4 regions of the Streptomyces sp. CRN 30 genome follow, and region 4 is predicted to be linked to each of the others. Evidence: riboswitches for the same ligand, from Rfam matches in the RefSeq annotation. Region 4 holds a riboswitch; each other region holds the start of a gene.
What was found. A riboswitch is a leader RNA that binds a small molecule or an ion and turns the genes downstream of it on or off. The one in region 4 is predicted to bind thiamine pyrophosphate.
Positions count from the first base shown of each region.

Region 1: linked by a shared signal. The riboswitch ahead of thiO (glycine oxidase ThiO) and the one ahead of thiO (glycine oxidase ThiO) in region 4 are both predicted to bind thiamine pyrophosphate.
Region 2: linked by a shared signal. The riboswitch ahead of UW392_RS00475 (thiamine ABC transporter substrate-binding protein) and the one ahead of thiO (glycine oxidase ThiO) in region 4 are both predicted to bind thiamine pyrophosphate.
Region 3: linked by a shared signal. The riboswitch ahead of UW392_RS37420 (thiamine ABC transporter substrate-binding protein) and the one ahead of thiO (glycine oxidase ThiO) in region 4 are both predicted to bind thiamine pyrophosphate.

Region 1 covers NZ_JAVRHI010000062.1:16,370-20,874, reverse strand. Annotated here, with positions in the region: gene pknB (Stk1 family PASTA domain-containing Ser/Thr kinase) at 1-140, opposite strand, end outside; gene UW392_RS06315 (thiazole synthase) at 279-1,073, opposite strand; gene thiS (sulfur carrier protein ThiS) at 1,078-1,278, opposite strand; gene thiO (glycine oxidase ThiO) at 1,275-2,456, opposite strand; TPP riboswitch at 2,454-2,565, opposite strand; gene UW392_RS06300 (hypothetical protein) at 2,618-2,986, shown strand; gene UW392_RS06295 (FAD-dependent oxidoreductase) at 3,032-4,270, shown strand; gene UW392_RS06290 (Rv2175c family DNA-binding protein) at 4,335-4,505, shown strand, end outside.
Region 2 covers NZ_JAVRHI010000004.1:1,240-5,744, forward strand. Annotated here, with positions in the region: gene UW392_RS00465 (phosphatidate cytidylyltransferase) at 1-405, shown strand, start outside; gene rlmN (23S rRNA (adenine(2503)-C(2))-methyltransferase RlmN) at 669-1,775, shown strand; TPP riboswitch at 1,830-1,935, shown strand; gene UW392_RS00475 (thiamine ABC transporter substrate-binding protein) at 2,015-3,118, shown strand; gene UW392_RS00480 (ABC transporter permease) at 3,178-4,505, shown strand, end outside.
Region 3 covers NZ_JAVRHI010000351.1:1,034-5,538, forward strand. Annotated here, with positions in the region: gene UW392_RS37410 (ABC transporter ATP-binding protein) at 1-374, opposite strand, end outside; gene UW392_RS37415 (iron ABC transporter permease) at 377-2,050, opposite strand; gene UW392_RS37420 (thiamine ABC transporter substrate-binding protein) at 2,026-3,105, opposite strand; TPP riboswitch at 3,187-3,293, opposite strand; gene rlmN (23S rRNA (adenine(2503)-C(2))-methyltransferase RlmN) at 3,319-4,425, opposite strand.
Region 4 covers NZ_JAVRHI010000138.1:60,016-64,520, reverse strand. Annotated here, with positions in the region: gene UW392_RS13455 (Rv2175c family DNA-binding protein) at 1-2, opposite strand, end outside; gene UW392_RS13450 (FAD-dependent oxidoreductase) at 136-1,362, opposite strand; gene UW392_RS13445 (hypothetical protein) at 1,395-1,745, opposite strand; TPP riboswitch at 1,798-1,909, shown strand; gene thiO (glycine oxidase ThiO) at 1,907-3,103, shown strand; gene thiS (sulfur carrier protein ThiS) at 3,100-3,321, shown strand; gene UW392_RS13430 (thiazole synthase) at 3,325-4,119, shown strand; gene pknB (Stk1 family PASTA domain-containing Ser/Thr kinase) at 4,329-4,505, shown strand, end outside.

The DNA.
Region 1 (4,505 bases), on a different contig from region 4:
TTCAGCGCGAGCACGCGGTCGAGGCGGGTGTCCACGGCCCGGTAGACCGTGGCCATCCCGCCGACCGCGATCCGCGCCTCGACGCGGTACCGGCCGTCGAGCACCTGCCCGACCAGAGGGTCCTGAAGGGTCGTGTCCACGCAGGTGAGTCTACGAGCCGTCGCTGACAGCGAGCTGTGTCCGGCCGCCCCGGACCCCCTGTTGCAGCCGACCTGTGACGCAACCCACGCGCGGGCGGCGCCCAGGGCCTCCGTCCACGGAGATCCATCAGGCACGCCCTAGAACGCTGGGCGCTCCGGGTCCAGTGCCGCGAGGCCCGCCGTCGGGGAGGACGCCTCGGCGAAGTGCCGGCGCGGGATGCGGCCCGCCCGCCGGGCCAGCCGGCCCGCCTCCACCGCGTGCCGCATCGCCTCCGCCATGAGCACCGGCTCCTGCGCCCGGGTCACCGCCGACGCCAGCATCACACCGGCGCAGCCCAGCTCCATCGCCAGCGAGGCGTCCGACGCCGTACCGGCACCCGCGTCCAGGATCACCGGTACGCGCGCGTGCTCGACGATCAGCTGGAAGTTGTGCGGGTTGCGGATGCCCAGCCCGGAGCCGATGGGCGAGCCGAGCGGCATGATCGCCGCGCAGCCGACGTCCTCCAGCTTCCGCGCCAGCACCGGGTCGTCGTTGGTGTAAGGCAACACCGTGAAACCGTCGTCGACCAGCGTCTCCGCCGCGTCCAGCAGCTCCACCGGGTCCGGCAGCAGGGTGCGCTCGTCGGCGATGACCTCCAGCTTCACCAGGTCGGTACCGAGCGCCTCGCGCGCGAGGCGGGCGGTGAGCACGGCCTCCCCGGCGGTGAAGCACCCCGCCGTGTTGGGCAGCACCCGGATGCCGAGCCGCTCCAGCACCGACAGCACCGAGCCGTGCACGGACGGGTCCACGCGCCGCATCGCGACCGTCGTCAGCTCGGTCCCGGACGCCACCAGGGAGCGTTCCAGCACGTCGAGGCTGGGCGCCCCGCCCGTGCCCATGATCAGGCGGGACGTATACGACGTACCGCCGAGGACGAAGGGGTCGTCGGCCATGGGATCAGCCTCCTTGTACGGCGGTGAGGACTTCGACGCGGTCGCCGTCGGCCAGCGCGGTGGCGGGCCACTGGGCGCGCGGGACGACTGTCTCGTTGAGGGCGGCGGCCACTCCGGACGGCGCCGCGGTGAGCGTCCGTACGAGGGCGTCCAGGGCGGTGCCGGGGGCCGTCTCGCGCGGCTCCCCGTTGACCGTGATGATCATGCCGGCTGCTCCGTGGGTGCGGGGGCGGCGCCGAACCGCCCGGGGGTGAAGGGGCGGGCCTCCTCGGGCAGCTCCCCGGTGGTCAGTACGTGCGCCATGACGTCGCCGGTGACGGGCGTGAGCAGCACGCCGTTGCGGAAGTGCCCGGTGGCCAGCAGCAGGCCGTCCAGCGCGGTCGGGCCGAGCAGCGGCGCGTTGTCCGGGGAGCCGGGGCGCAGGCCCGCGAGGGTCTCCGCCAGAGGCAGCTCGGTGATGCCCGGGACCAGCTCGTGGGCGTCCCGCAGCAGCTCGTAGACGCCGCCCGCGGTGACCGTGGTGTCCCAGCCCAGTTCCTCGCTGGTCGCGCCGACGACGAGTTCGCCGCTCTCGCGCGGAACGAGGTACAGGGGGTTGCCGCGGACCACCGCGCGGACCGTGCGGTGCAGCAGCGGCGGCTGCCCGGACGGCATCGTCAACCGCACCACCTGGCCCTTCACGGGCCGTACCGGCGGCAGCAGACCGCCGGGGACGCCCGCCAGCCGGCTGCTGAGGCTGCCCGCGGCCAGCACGGTCCGGTCCGCCTCCAGGGTGGTGCCGTCGGCCGTCACCACACCCGTGGCCCGGTCCCCGGCGACGGTGAGCCGCCCGGCCGTGGTCCGGTGGAAGGCCACCCCGGCCCGTTCGCAGGCGACGAGCAGCGCCGCGGCCAGCAGCCTGGGGTCGATCTGGTGGTCGCCGTCGACCCGCAGGCCGCCGCGCACACCCGGCGCCAGCATCGGCTCCAGGCGCCGGCACTCACGCCCCGACAGCCACTCGGACTCCAGGCCCGACCGCCGCTGGAACGCGTGCAGCTCGCGCAGGTGCGCCCGGTCGTCGGCGTCGAGCGCGACGGCGAGGGTGCCGCAGGGGCGGTAGCCGAGGTCGAGGCCGGTCGCGTCGGACAGCTCGGCGGCGAAGGACGGGTAGCGGCGGGCCGACGCCAGGTTCAGCGCGAGGAGCGTCTGCTCGCCGTAGTGCAGCTCGGTGACGGCGGCCAGCATCCCGGCCGCCACGCGCGCGGCCCCGCCGCCCGGCGCGGGGTCCACCACCGCCGTGGCCAGCCCGCGCTGCGCGGCCCGCCAGGCCGTGACCAGGCCGATGATCCCGCCCCCGACGACCAGGACGTCACCGGTGCGCGGTGGTTCGGACGTAGGCGCCATGGGCTTCCAGCCCCTCCCTTCGCCGGCATGACCCGGATCAGGTTCGTACGGTCGGAGGCCGCCAGCCTCCCTCTCAGCCCGGTGCGTCCGGGCTCCCGCGAGTGCTTTACGTTGGCCACCCTAACCGCTCGTCATCGACCGCTGTAAGGGAGCGTCCCCAGGTGGCACCTTCGCTCGACGGCCTCGTCCTCGCCCCCGTGACCGACCAGGCCCCAGGACAGGTGGGCACCGGCACCCGCTTCACGTACCACGAGGCGGACGGCGCGGTCTGGGCCGAGTACGCGGGCGGCGACATCGCGCGCGGCCACCTCGTCGGCACGCGCGCGGGGGACCGCCTCGACTTCCGCTACGTGCAGCTCAGGACCGACGGCACCACCGCCTCGGGTCACTGCCGCTCCACCGTCGTCGCGCTCCCCGACGGGCGGGTGCGCCTGGAGGAGACCTGGGAGTGGGAGTCCCGCGCGGGCAGCGGCACGAGCGTCGTGGAACAGGTCGCGGAACACCCAGCGGAATGTGCAGCACCTCACTGACCGTGCCCCCTGACTGACAGTGAGTCAGGTGTCTAAGGTGATCAGGTGAGCGAGCAGACGCAGGAGCGAGGAGGCTCCGCGCGGCGCGTGGTCGTCGTGGGCGCCGGCATGGCCGGCGTGCAGACGGCGGTCGCCCTGCGCGAGCAGGGGTTCACCGGCACGGTGACGCTGATCGGCGCGGAGCCGCACCCGCCCTACGACCGGCCCCCGCTGTCCAAGGCCGTCCTCCTCGGCACGGCCGACGGCTCCGCCTTCGACATCGACTTCGAGGCGCTCGGCATCGAGGTGCGGCTCGGCTGCGAGGCACTGGCCGTCCGCCCCGGCGACCACCTCCTCGACACCTCCGCGGGACCGGTGCCCTACGACGCCCTGGTCCTCGCGACCGGCGCCGAGCCGCTCCGGCTGCCCGGCGCCGACGGGGTCCCCGGCGTCCACCTGCTGCGCACCCTGGACGACGCCGCGCGGCTGCGCCCGGTGCTCACCGCCCAGCACGACGTCGTGGTCGTCGGCGCGGGGTGGATCGGCGCCGAGTTCGCGACCGCCGCGCGGGAGGCCGGGTGCGCGGTGACCGTCGTGGAGGCCGCCGACCGGCCGCTGGCCGGCGCGCTGCCCGCGGAGGTGGCCGCCCCGATGACCGGCTGGTACGCCGACGCCGGAGCCGTTCTGCGCACCCGCGCGCGTGTGGCGCGCGTCGAGCCCGGCGCGGTCGTCCTCGACGACGGCACCCGGCTGCCCGCGGGCGCGGTCGTCGTCGGGGTCGGCGCCCGGCCCGCCACCGCGTGGCTCGCCGGCTCCGGCATCGCCCTCGGCGCCCACGGCGAGGTACTCGCCGACGACCGGCTGCGCGCCTCCGTACCGGACGTCCACGCGGTCGGCGACTGCGCGTCCTTCCCCTCCGGCCGCTACGGCGAGCGGCTCCTCGTGCACCACTGGGACAACGCCCTCCAGGGGCCGCGCACGGTCGCCGCGGACATCGTCGGCGCGGCCACCGGCGAACCGGCGGAGGTCTACGACCCGGTGCCGTACTTCTGGTCCGAGCAGTTCGGCCGCTTCGTGCAGTACGCCGGGCACCACACGGCCGCCGACACCGTGCTGTGGCGCGGGGACCCCGCCGGCCCCGCCTGGACCGTCTGCTGGCTGCGCGAGAACCGCCTCGTCGCGCTGCTCGCGGTGGGCCGGCCCCGGGACCTCGCGCAGGGCCGTCGGCTGATCGCGGCGGGCACGGCACTGGACACGCGGCTCCTCGCCGACCCGGCCCGGCCGCTGAAGGCGGCGGTGGCGTAATGCGTCGGCGCAGGTCAGGGGGGTCCGACTTCCTCCTGTCAGTGCCAGATGGCAGGCTGGTGACGTGACCGAGATTGACACGAAGACCGATGCTCTCGTCCCTGCCTGGCTGACCCTTCCCGACATCGCCGAGATGTTCGACATCGAGGTGACCCGGGTGCGGCAGCTGGTCAAGGACGGCCAGCTCATCGCCGTACGCCGCGGTGAGAACCGCGCGCTGCACGTCCCCGCCGCC
Region 2 (4,505 bases), on a different contig from region 4:
TGGCGGGTCCTGGTGTTCCTGCTGCTGACGGTGGTCAGTGACACGGGCGCGTACGCCGTCGGCTGGCGCTTCGGCAAGCGCAAGCTGGCCCCGCGCATCAGCCCCGGCAAGACCCGCGAGGGACTGTTCGGTGCGATCGCCTTCGCCATGGTCGTGGGCGCGCTGTCCATGCAGTTCCTCATCGACGGCGGCACCTGGTGGCAGGGACTGCTCATGGGCCTCGCCGTTGCCGGCAGCGCCACGCTCGGTGACCTCGGCGAGTCCATGATCAAGCGTGACCTGGGCATCAAGGACATGGGCACCCTGTTGCCGGGCCACGGCGGGATCATGGACCGCCTGGACTCACTGCTCCCCACGGCTCCGGTCGTGTGGCTGCTGATGGTCGCGTTCGTGGGAACGGGCTGACCCGACCCGGGCGCCCGGCCGGCGCTGCTCGTACGTGAGGGGCCCTCCGTCCTGTCGACGGCGGGCCCTTTCGCGCGCCGCGGAGCGGCTCCCGGACGAAGTGGCCGTGTGCCTGCTCGCGTAGCCGAGCCCCCGGGCCGTCCCCGGGCCGTCCTTGGGCCGTCCGGGGACGGCCGGCGCCGACAGCCGGCACCCGGGGGTGACCACCCCCACCCCCGCTCCGGCCCGGGCTGCCGGAGTTGATCTGCGACACTGGACCAGCCATGCCTAAGCCCGGAGAACTCACTTTCGTCGCGCCGCGCGGAGCCAAGAAGCCGCCGCGGCATCTCGCCGACCTCACGCCCGCCGAGCGCAAGGAGGCGGTTGCCGCGGTCGGCGAGAAGCCGTTCCGTGCGAAGCAGCTGTCCCAGCACTACTTCGCGCGGTACGCGCACGACCCGGAGCAGTGGACCGACATCCCCGCCTCCTCCCGCGCCAAGCTCCAGGAGGCACTGCTTCCCGAGCTGATGACGGTCGTGCGGCATCTGTCGACCGACCAGGAAACCACCCGCAAGACCCTGTGGCGGCTCTTCGACGGCACGCTCGTCGAGTCCGTGCTGATGCGTTACCCGGACCGGGTGACCATGTGCATCAGCTCGCAGGCCGGCTGCGGGATGAACTGCCCGTTCTGCGCCACCGGCCAGGCCGGACTCGACCGGAACCTGTCCACCGCCGAGATCGTGCACCAGATCGTGGACGGGATGCGGGCGCTCCGGGACGGGGAGATCCCCGGTGGTCCGGCGCGGCTCAGCAACATCGTCTTCATGGGCATGGGGGAGCCGCTCGCCAACTACAAGCGGGTCGTGGGCGCCATCCGGGCGCTGACCGACCCGGAGCCGGACGGGCTGGGGCTGTCGCAGCGGGGGATCACCGTGTCCACCGTCGGACTGGTCCCGGCCATCAACCGGTTCGCCGACGAGGGCTTCAAGTGCCGGCTCGCCATCTCGCTGCACGCCCCGGACGACGAGCTGCGCGACACCCTCGTCCCCGTGAACACGCGGTGGAAGGTGCGCGAGGTGCTGGACGCCGGGTTCGAGTACGCGGCCAGGTCCGGGCGGCGGCTGTCCATCGAGTACGCGCTCATCCGGGACATCAACGACCAGGCGTGGCGCGGCGACCGCCTCGGGCGGCTGCTCAAGGGCAGGCCCGTGCACGTGAACCTGATCCCGCTCAACCCGACGCCCGGCTCCAAGTGGACCGCCTCGCGGCCCGAGGACGAGAAGGCGTTCGTGGAGGCGATCGCGGCCCACGGGGTGCCGGTCACCGTCCGGGACACCCGCGGTCAGGAGATCGACGGGGCGTGCGGCCAGCTGGCGGCCACCGAGCGGTAGGCAGCGGGCCGTCGTCCGGCCGCGGGGTACGCTGACCGGCGTACACACATCTTCATATTCCGACAGGGGAGCGCCACAGCGCTGAGAGTGCGGGAGCATCCGCAGACCCTCCGAACCTGGCCCAGGTCATTCTGGGTAGGGAGATCGGTCACCACTCGAGCTGTTGCGCCCTGCCCGGGAACCCGCGAGGGTCCCGGGCAGGGCCGCGTCTCTTCCTGGTCATCCCAGGAGGAAAATCAGTGAGCACCAGCACCACCGGCACCACCAGGAAGTGCGCTGCCGTCGTCATCGGCCTGGGGGTCCTCACGCTCGCCGCGTGCGGGTCGTCCGACTCCGGCGGCGGCAGCGGGGACGACGGCGACCCGAAGACCGTCACGCTCGTCAGCCACGACTCCTTCGCCGCCTCCGAGGACGTACTGGAGGCGTTCGAGGAGGAGTCCGGTTACCAGGTCAGGGTGCTGAAGGACGGGGACGCCGGGCAGGCCGTCAACAAGGCGATCCTGACCAAGGACAACCCGCAGGGCGACGTCCTCTTCGGCGTCGACAACACCCTGCTGTCCCGGGCCCTCGACAACGGGCTGTTCCAGCCGTACGAGGCGAAGGAGTCCGACGCCGTCCTGCCGGAGTACCGGGCCGACCAGGACGGGCACCGGGTGACGGCAGTCGACACGGGTGACGTCTGCGTCAACTACGACAAGGCGTACTTCGCGGAGCACGAGCTCGATCCGCCGGCCTCCTTCGACGACCTGGCCGAGCCCGCGTACAAGGACCTCCTCGTCACCTCCAACGCCGCCACCTCCTCCCCGGGTCTCGGTTTCCTCCTCGGCACCGCCGCCGCGTACGGGGACGACCAGTGGCAGGACTACTGGAAGAAGCTCGAGGCCAACGGCGTCAAGGTCGTCGACGGCTGGGAGCAGGCATACAACGAGGAGTTCTCCGGGTCCGCCGGCGGGAAGAAGGCCGGGGGCGAGCGGCCGCTGGTCGTCTCGTACGCCTCCTCGCCGCCCGCCGAGGCGATCTTCGCCGACCCGCAGCCGGAGACCGCGCCGACCGGTGTCGCGACGGGCACCTGCTTCCGGCAGGTGGAGTACGCGGGGCTGCTGAGCAACGCCGGGAACCCCGAGGGCGGCAAGGCGCTCCTGGACTTCATGATCGGCAAGACCTTCCAGGACGACATGCCGCTGAACATGTTCGTCGATCCCGTACGGGAGGGTGCGCAACTGCCGGAGGAGTACCGCAAGTACGCCGTCGAGGTCGACGAACCGGAGACCATGGCGCCGGAGACGATCGCCGAGAACCGTGACGAGTGGGTCAAGGCGTGGACGTCGCTCGTACTGAAGTGAGGTCGTCCCGGGGCAGAGGGAGAAGGCTCCTGCGTCCGAGCGCGGTCCGGCTGGGGCTGATGGCCCTGCCGGTCGCGTTCTTCGCGCTCTTCTTCGCCCGTCCCGTCGCCGCGATCGTCGCGCGCGGGCTGAGGATCGACGGGAACTGGAAGTTCGGGCGCATCGGGGACGTGCTGGCGGACTCCGGGATCCGGCACGTGCTGTGGTTCACCACCTGGCAGGCGCTCGCCTCCACGGCGCTCACCCTGCTGATCGCACTCCCCGGCGCGTACGTCTTCGCGCGCTTCGAGTTCAGGGGCAAGCAGGTCCTGCGCGCGGTCGTCACCGTGCCGTTCGTGCTGCCCACCGTCGTCGTCGGAACCGCCTTCCTGGCCCTGCTGGGGCGCGGCGGGCTGCTCGACGAGCTGTGGGGCGTACGGCTCGACACCACGGTCTGGGCCATCCTGCTCGCCCACGTCTTCTTCAACTACGCGGTCGTCGTGCGCACGGTCGGCGGGCTCTGGTCCCAGCTCGATCCGCGCCAGGAGGAGGCCGCGCGGATGCTCGGTGCGTCCCGCCTCACGGCCTGGCGGAAGGTGACGCTGCCCGCGCTCGGCCCGGCGGTGGCGGCGGCCGCGCTCATGGTCTTCCTCTTCACCTTCACCTCGTTCGGGGTGGTGCAGATCCTGGGCGGGCCGACGTTCGCCACGCTGGAGGTGGAGATCTACCGGCAGACCTCGCAGATCTTCGACCTGTCCACGGCCGCCGTGCTGACGCTCGTGCAGTTCGCGGCGGTCGGTGTGATCCTCGCCGTGCACGCGGCGACGGTACGGCGGCGGGAGACCGCGCTGCGGCTGGTGGACGCCTCGGAGACCGCGCACCGGCCGCGCGGCGCGGGACAGTGGGCGCTGCTCGGCGGCGTCCTGGCCACCGTCGTCCTGCTGCTCGTCCTGCCGCTCGCCGTCCTCGTCCAGCGCTCCCTCGGCGCGCCGGAATTCGCCTACTACAAGGCTCTGACCAGCGACGACGGTGGCGTCTTCCTGGTGGCGCCGATCGAGGCGGTCGTGAACTCGCTGCAGTACGCGCTCGCCGCCACCGTCATCGCCGTCGTCATCGGGGGGCTCGCCGCCGCGGCCCTCGCGCGCCGGGACGCGGGCCGGTTCGTCCGCGGGTTCGACGCGCTGCTCATGCTGCCGCTCGGCGTGTCCGCCGTGACCGTCGGCTTCGGGTTCCTGATCGCGTTGGACGAGCCGCCGCTGGATCTGCGGAGCTCCTGGATCCTGGTGCCGCTGGCGCAGGCGCTGGTCGGCGTCCCCTTCGTGGTACGGACCATGCTGCCGGTGCTGCGGGCCGTGGACACGCGGCTGCGGGAGGCGGCGGCCGTGCTCGGGGCCTCGCCGTGGCGGGT
Region 3 (4,505 bases), on a different contig from region 4:
GGCAGCCCGACCAGCTCCAGCAGTTCCTCGACCCGCTCGCGCTGTTCGGCGCGGGACGCCCCGTGCATCCGGGGTCCGAAGGCGACGTTCCCTGCCACGTCCCGCTGCGGGAAGAGCTGGTGGTCCTGGAACATCAGCCCGACCTCGCGCCGGTGCGCGGGCACCCCGGCCTGGTCCCGGCCGCCGAGCAGCACCCGTCCGGCGTCCAGCGGCTGCAGCCCGGCGACGGCTCGCAGCAGCGTCGACTTGCCGCTGCCGCTGGGCCCGAGCACGCACACCACCTCGTGTTCGGCGACATCGAGACCGACCGCGTCGAGCACGGCCCGTCCGCCGAACCGGACGGTGGCCCCTTGAAGGGTCAGCAGGCTCCGCATGCTCAGAACTCCCCGGTTCGGTCGGTCCGCAGTCGCTCCAGCACCACCAGGGCCACAGCGCACACCAGCATCAATATCGTCGACAGGGCCATCGCCTGGCCGTAGTTCAGCTCTCCCGGCCGCCCCAGCAGCCGCGCCACGGCCACCGGCAGCGTCGGGTTGTCGGGCCGCGCGATGAACACCGTCGCCCCGAACTCCCCGAGGGACACCGCGAACGCGAACCCCGCCGCGACGAGCAGCGCCCGCCGCACCATCGGCAGGTCCACCTCCCGCCACACCCGCCACGGCGACGCGCCGAGCACGGCCGCCGCCTCCCGCAGCCGCCCGTCCACCGCGCGCAGCACGGGCAGCATGGTCCGTACGACGAAGGGGACACCGACCAGCGCCTGGGCGAGCGGCACCAGAAGCCACGAGGAGCGGAGGTCCAGCGGGGGTTCGTCCAGCGCGATCAGGAACCCGAAGCCGACCGTCACCGCCGACACCCCGAGCGGCAGCATCAGCAGCGCGTCGAAGCCCCGTACGAGCCGGCCGGCGTCCCGGCGGGTCAGCGCGGCCGCCGCGAGACCGCCGATCACCACGGCGATCGCGGTGGCGGCGAGGGCGTACGTCAGGGAGTTGCCGACGGCGTCGATCGGCGGGACCAGGAAGGCGCCGCCGTCCTCGCGGGTCAGCGCCCGGTAGTAGCCGAAGCCGTCGCCCAGCGACCGCCCGACCAGCACGGCGAGCGGCAGCAGGACCAGTACGGCGACGGTGGCGAGGACCCCGCCCAGCAGCGCCCACTGCCCGGCGCCGCGCGGCCGGCGCGCGGTCCGGGCGGCGTCGACCAGACGCAGCGCGGTCTCCCGCCGCCGTACCGTCCAGGCGTGCACGGCGAGGATCGCGAGGACCGCCGCGAACTGGATCATCGTCAGCACGGCGGCCGTGGACAGGTCGAAGAGCTGCGAGGTCTGCCGGTAGATCTCCACCTCCAGGGTGGAGAAGGTGGGCCCGCCGAGGATCTGCACGACACCGAAGGAGGTGAAGGTGAACAGGAACACCATCAGCGCGGCGGCGGCGACGGCGGGCACCAGCGCGGGCAGCGTGACCCGCCGCCAGGCGGCGAACCGGGAGGCGCCGAGCATCCGCGCGGCCTCCTCCTGCCGCGGGTCGAGCTGCGCCCACAGCCCGCCGACGGTGCGCACGACGACGGCGTAGTTGAAGAAGACGTGCGCGAGCAGGATCGCCCACACGGTGGTGTCCAGGCGTACGCCCCACAGGTCGTCGAGCAGCCCGCCGCGGCCGACCAGCGCCAGGAACGCCGTCCCGACGACGACGGTCGGCAGCACGAACGGCACCGTCACCACGGCCCGCAGCACCTGCTTGCCGGGAAAGTCGAGCCGGGCGAAGACGTACGCGCCCGGCAGCGCGATCAGCAGGGTGAGCGCGGTGGACGCCAGCGCCTGCCAGGTGGTGAACCACAGGACGTGCCGTACGTCGGAGGCGGTCAGCACCTCCGTGATCCGGCCGAGGTGCCACCCGGCGTCGTCCTTCAGCCCCCGCGCGACGATCGCCGCGACGGGCCAGGCGAAGAAGACGGCGAAGAACGCGACGGGCACGGCGAGCAGGCCGAGCCGCGCCGCGTCACCGCGCCGCCCGGCCCTTGCCTCGCTGCCTACTTGAGTACGAGCGAGGTCCACGACCTGACCCAGTCGTCGCGGTTGCCGGCGATCTCCGCCGGGGCCATCGTCTCCGGGTCGTCGATCTCCGGAATGTTGTCCGAGTACACGGCGGGCAGCTCGGCGTCGTCGACGACCGGGTTGACGTACATGTTCAGCGGCATGTCCTCCTGGAACCTCTTGCTGATCAGGAAGTCCAGGAGCGCCTTGCCGCCCTCGGGGTTCTCCGCGTTGCTCAGCAGCCCGGCGAACTCGGTCTGCCGGAAGCACGTGCCGGTCGCCACGCCGGTGGGCGCGGTCTTCGGCTGCGGGTCGGCGTAGACGACCTCCACCGGCGGCGAGGAGGCGTAGGAGACGACGAGCGGCCGGTCACCGCCGGCCTTCTTGCCGCCGGCCGACCCGGAGAACTCCTCGTTGTACGCCTGCTCCCACCCGTCGACGACCTTCACACCGTTGGCCCGGAGCTTCTTCCAGTACCCCTCCCAGCCCTCATCGCCGTACGCGGCGGCGGTCCCGAGCAGGAACCCAAGGCCCGGCGACGACGTCCCGGCGTTCTCGGTCACCAGCAGGTTCTTGTAGGCCGGCTCGACGAGGTCCGCGAACGACGTCGGCGGATCGATCCCGTGCTCGCTGAAGTACGCCTTGTCGTAGTTGACGCAGATGTCGCCGTAGTCGACGGGCGTGACCCGGTTCCGGTCGTCCAGCCGGTAGCTCTTGTCCACGCCGTCGACGCCCTTCGCCTCGTACGGCTGGAAGAGCCCGTTGTCGAGGGCGCGGGAGAGCAGGGTGTTGTCGACGCCGAAGAGGACGTCGCCCTGCGGGTTGTCCTTGGTGAGGATCGCCTTGTTGACGGCCTGCCCGGCATCGCCGTCCTCCAGCACCTTGACCTGGTACCCGGAGCTCTTCTCGAAGGCGGCGATGACGTCCTTCGACGCGGCCCACGAGTCGTGGCTGACGAGGGTGACGGTTTTGGAGTCGCCGCCGGACGCCTCGTCGTCGGACGAGGACCCGCACGCGGACAGCGCGACGAGACCGATCCCGACGGCCAGGACGGTGGCCTTGCGTGTGATGCTCACTTTTTCCTCCTGGGACGGACCAGGAAGAGACGCGGCCCTGCCCGGAGCTCCGTCGGGAGTCCGGGCAGGGCGCAACAGCTCGATGAGTGGTGACCGATCTCCCTACCCAGAATGACCTGGGCCAGGTTCGGAGGGTCTGCGGCTCGGTGCCGCACTCTCAGCGCTGTGGCGCTCCCCTGTCGGAATATGAAGATGTGTTCCCGCGTCGCCAGGTTACCGCTCGGTGGCGGCGAGCTGACCGCACGCCCCGTCGATCTCCTGACCACGGGTGTCCCGGACGGTCACCGGCACCCCGTGGGCCGCGATCGCCTCGACGAACGCCTTCTCGTCCTCGGGCCGGGACGCGGTCCACTTGGAGCCCGGGGTGGGGTTGAGCGGGATGAGGTTGACGTGCACGGGCTTGCCCTTGAGCAGCCGCCCGAGCCGGTCGCCGCGCCACGCCTGGTCGTTGATGTCGCGGATCAGCGCGTACTCGATGGAGAGCCGGCGGCCGGACCGCGCCGCGTAGTCGAACCCGGCGTCCAGCACCTCGCGCACCTTCCACCGGGTGTTGACCGGTACGAGGGTGTCGCGCAGCTCGTCGTCGGGCGCGTGCAGCGAGATCGCCAGGCGGCACTTGAGGCCCTCGTCGGCGAGGCGGTTGATCGCCGGGACGAGGCCGACCGTGGAGACGGTGATGCCCCGCTGGGACAGGCCGACGCCGTCGGGCTCCGGGTCGGTCAGCCGGCGGATGGCTCCCACGACCCGGTTGTAGTTGGCGAGGGGCTCGCCCATCCCCATGAAGACGATGTTGCTGAGACGCGCCGGGCCGCCGGGGACCTCGCCGTCGCGGAGCGCGCGCATCCCGTCCACGATCTGGTGCACGATCTCGGCGGTCGAGAGGTTGCGGTCGAGGCCCGCCTGGCCCGTGGCGCAGAACGGGCAGTTCATCCCGCAGCCTGCCTGCGAGCTGATGCACATGGTGACCCGGTCCGGGTAGCGCATGAGCACCGACTCGACCAGCGTGCCGTCGAAGAGCCGCCACAGCGTCTTGCGGGTGGTGCCCTCGTCCGTGGACAGGTGGCGCACGACCGTCATCAGCTCGGGCAGCAGCGCCTCGCGCAGCCTCTCCCGGGAGCCGGCGGGGATGTCGGTCCACTCCTGCGGGTCGTGCGCGTACCGCGCGAAGTAGTGCTGCGAGAGCTGCTTGGCACGGAACGGCTTCTCACCGGCCTCGGCGACCGCCTCCTTGCGCTGGGCGGGCGTGAGATCGGCGAGATGCCGCGGCGGCTTCTTGGCTCCGCGCGGGGCGACGAAAGTGAGTTCTCCGGGCTTAGGCATGGCTCTACAAGTGTCGCAGACGTACGAAGAAGGGCCCGCCACCCTGTGGACAGCGGACCCTTCTCAGCATGCAGCGGCGA
Region 4 (4,505 bases):
ACGGCACCAGCCTGCCATGCCCCCGGCCGGGGTGACAGCCACGCACCCCCCGAGTGCCTTCTCCGCCGCTCCTGACGTGCGAGGTCACGGGGGTGCCCGCCGGGCCGGCGGGGGGCGGCACGGGCCCCCTGCCCGCTAGCGCGTGGCCGCCTTGAGGGGCCTCGCCGGATCCGCCAGAAGGGTCCGGTCCAGTACCGTGCCCGCCTCGACGAGCTTGCGGCCCTGGGCGAGGTCGCGGGGGCGGCCCACCGCCAGGAGGGCGACGAGCCGGTCCTCACGGAGCCAGCAGACGGTCCAGGCCGCGCCCGCGGGGTCACCGCGCCACACCGTCGTGTCGGCCGCCGCGTGGTGCCCGGCGTACTGCACGAACCGGCCGAACTGCTCCGACCAGAAGTACGGGACGGGGTCGTACGCCACCGGGGCCTCCCCGATGATGTCGGCCGCGACCGTGCGGGGGCCCTGGAGGGCGTTGTCCCAGTGGTGGATCAGCAGGCGCTCGCCGTACCGGCCGGAGGGGAAGGAGGCGCAGTCGCCGACCGCGTACACGTCGGGCACGGAGGCGCGCAGGTGCGCGTCGGCCACGACCTCCCCGTGCGCTCCGAGCTCGATGCCCGAGCCCGCCAGCCAGGCCGTCGCCGGGCGCGCTCCGACGCCCACGACCACCGCGCCCGCCGGCACCCGCGCACCGTCGTCGAGGACGACCGTCCCGTCCTCGACGCGCACCACGCGCGCGCGGGTGCGCAGGGTCACCCCGCTGTCCGCGTACCAGCCGGTCATCGGCGCGGCCACCTCGGCGGGCAGGGCGCCCGCGAGCGGACGGTCCGCGGCCTCGACGACCGTGACCGCGCAGCCCGCCTCCCGCGCGGCCGTCGCGAACTCCGCCCCGATCCAGCCCGCGCCCACCACGACGACGTCGTGCTGCCGGGCCAGGACCGGCCGCAGCCGTTCCGCGTCGTCCAGGGTGCGCAGCAGGTGGACGCCGGGCACGCCCTCCGCGCCGGGCAGCCGCACCGGTTCCGCGCCGGTCGCGACGACCAGCACGTCGTACGGGACGGGCCCCTCGGCCGTGTCCAGTTCGTGGTCGCCGGGGCGCACGCCCAGCACCTCGCGGCCGAGCCGCAGCCCGATGCCGAGCGCCTCGAAGTCGACGTCGAAGGCGGAGCCCTCGGCCTTGCCGAGCAGGACGGCCTTGGACAGCGGCGGCCGGTCGTACGGCTGGTGCGGCTCGGCGCCGATCAGCGTCACGCCCCCGGTGAAGCCCTGCTCCCGCAGGGCGACCGCGGTCTGCACCCCGGCCATGCCCGCGCCCACCACGACGACCCGTCCCGTCGTCCGCCCCCGCGCCCGCGTCTGCTCGCTCACCTGATCACCTTAGACAACTGACGCTCCATCAGTCAGCGAACCGGGTCCGTGACCTGTTCCACGACACTGGTGCCGCTGCCCGGCTGCGACTCCCACTCCCAGGTCTCGGTGAGCCGGACGCGCCCGTCCGGGAGCTCGGTCACCAGGGACACGCAGTGCCCCGAGGACGTGCTCCCGTCCCGCTTCAGCTGCACGTACCGGAAGTCGAGCCGGTCGCCCGCGCGGGTGCCCACCAGGTGCCCGCGCACGACGTCGCCACCCGCGTACTCGGCCCAGACCCGGCCGTCCTCCTCGTGGTACGTGAACCGGGTGCGGGTGCCCACCTGGCCCGGTGACTGGTCGGCCACGGGGGCGAGGACGAGACCGTCGAGCGATCGGACCATGGACGGAGGCTCCCTTACGAGTGAGCTGCGCTGCGGGCTAGGGTGGCCACCGTAAGACACTCGCGGGAGCCCGGGCGCACCGGGCTGAGAGGGAGGCTGGCGGCCTCCGACCGTACGAACCTGATCCGGGTCATGCCGGCGAAGGGAGGGGCTGGACGGCCATGTCGCGTACACACGCACCGGACGCCCGCACACCGGACGTCCTCGTCGTCGGGGGCGGCATCATCGGGCTGGTGACGGCTTGGCGGGCCGCGCAGCGCGGACTCGCCACGGCGGTGGTGGACCCCGAGCCCGGTGGCGGGGCGGCGCAGGTGGCGGCCGGAATGCTGGCCGCCGTCACGGAGCTGCACTACGGCGAGGAGACCCTGCTGGGGCTCAACCTGGAGTCCGCGCGCCGCTATCCCGCCTTCGCCGCCGAGCTGGCCGAGGCGGCCGGCCTGGACCCGGGCTACCGGCAGTGCGGCACGCTCGCGGTCGCGCTCGACAGCGACGACCGCGCCCACCTGCGGGAACTGCACGCCCTGCAGACCCGGTCCGGCCTCACCTCCGAGTGGCTGAGCGGACGCGAGTGCCGCCGGCTCGAGCCGATGCTCGCGCCGGGCGTGCGCGGCGGGCTGCGCGTCGACGGTGACCACCAGATAGACCCCCGGCGCCTCGCCCGGGCCCTCGTGCGGGCCTGCGAGCGCGCCGGAGTGGTCTTCCACCGGGTGTGGGCCGAGGAGGTCGTGGTCGCCCGGGAGCGGGTCACCGGGGTGCGGACCGCCGACGGCACCGGGCTGGCCGCCGGACAGGTCGTGCTCGCCGCCGGCAGCCTCAGCGGCCGGGTCGGCGGCCTGCCCGACACCGTCCTGCCGCCCGTACGCCCCGTGAAGGGTCAGGTCGTGCGGCTGGCGGTGCCCCCGCAGTACGCGCCGTTCCTCAGCCGGACCGTGCGCGCCGTGGTCCGCGGCAGCCACGTCTACCTGGTGCCCCGGGAGAACGGCGAGCTCGTCGTCGGCGCGACCAGCGAGGAGCTCGGCTGGGACACCACGGTGACCGCGGGCGGCGTGTACGAGCTGCTGCGGGACGCGCACGAACTGGTCCCCGGCATCACGGAACTGCCGCTCACCGAGACGCGCGCGGGACTGCGCCCCGGCTCCCCCGACAACGCACCCCTGCTCGGCCCGACCGACCTGGACGGCCTCGCGCTGGCCACCGGGCACTACCGCAACGGCGTGCTCCTCACCCCGGTCACCGGGGACGTCCTGGCGCACGTGCTCACCACCGGCGCCCTCCCGGACGTGGCCCGCGACTTCAGCCCCCGGCGGTTCGCCGCCACCGCACACCCGGCCACCGCCCTCTCGGAGCAGCCCGCATGAACACCGGACCGGCCCGCATAGACATCTCGGTCAACGGCGAGTCCCGGCGGATCGCCGCGGACACCGCACTGGACGCGCTGGTGAGCACCCTCACCGCGGCCCCCTCCGGTGTCGCCGCCGCCCTCAACGAAACCGTCGTCCCACGCGCGCAGTGGTCGTCCACCCCCCTCTCCGAGGGAGACCGCGTCGAAGTCCTCACCGCAGTCCAAGGAGGCTGACCCATGGCCGACGATCCGTTCGTCCTCGGCGGCACGACGTACGCCTCCCGGCTGATCATGGGCACGGGCGGCGCGCCCAGCCTGGACCTCATGGAGCGCGCCCTGGTGGCCTCCGGCACCGAGCTGACGACGGTCGCGATGCGCCGCGTGGACCCGAAGTCCCACGGCTCGGTCCTGTCCGTGCTGGAGAAGCTGGGCATCCGCCTGCTGCCCAACACGGCGGGCTGCTTCACCGCGGGCGAGGCCGTGCTGACCGCCCGCCTCGCGCGCGAGGCCCTCGGCACCGACCTGGTGAAGCTGGAGGTCATCGCCGACGAGCGCACGCTGCTGCCCGACCCGATCGAGCTCCTCGACGCCGCCGAGACCCTGGTCGACGACGGCTTCACGGTGCTGCCGTACACCAACGACGACCCGGTCCTCGCCCGGAAGCTCCAGGACGTGGGCTGCGCGGCGATCATGCCGCTGGGCTCGCCCATCGGCTCCGGCCTGGGCATCCGCAACCCGCACAACTTCCAGCTGATCGTGGAGCACGCGCGCGTGCCGGTCATCCTCGACGCCGGCGCCGGTACGGCGTCCGACGTGGCGCTCGCCATGGAGCTCGGCTGCGCGGGCGTGATGCTCGCCTCGGCCGTGACCCGCGCCCAGGAGCCGGTGCTCATGGCGGAGGGCATGCGGCACGCGGTGGAGGCGGGCCGGCTCGCGTACCGGGCGGGGCGCATCCCGCGGCGCCACTTCGCCGAGGCCTCGTCCCCGGTGGCGGGCCGCGCGCAGTTCGACCCCGAGCGCCCCGCGTTCTGACCGCGAGCGGCGGCGCGTGCCGGTACGGTCCACCGCTCCCCGCGCGCCCGCCCGCTCCCGGCACCGTCCGGCACTGCCAGAACCGGCGTGGTCCCGCTGCTCACCGGCGGTCCCGTGTCCGTCGCGCAACAGTCACGACTGTGCTGCGATCCGTCCCGCCGGCCCCGTGGCCGACAGGCCTGACAGTGGCGGCTCGTACACTCACCTGCGTGGACACGACCCTTCAAGATCCGCTGATCGGGCAGGTGCTCGACGGCCGTTACCGCATCGACGCGCGGATCGCGGTCGGCGGGATGGCCACGGTCTACCGGGCCGTGGACACCCGCCTCGACCGCGTCCTCGCGCTCAAGGTGATGCACCCGACCCTCGCCGCCGACGGCACGTTC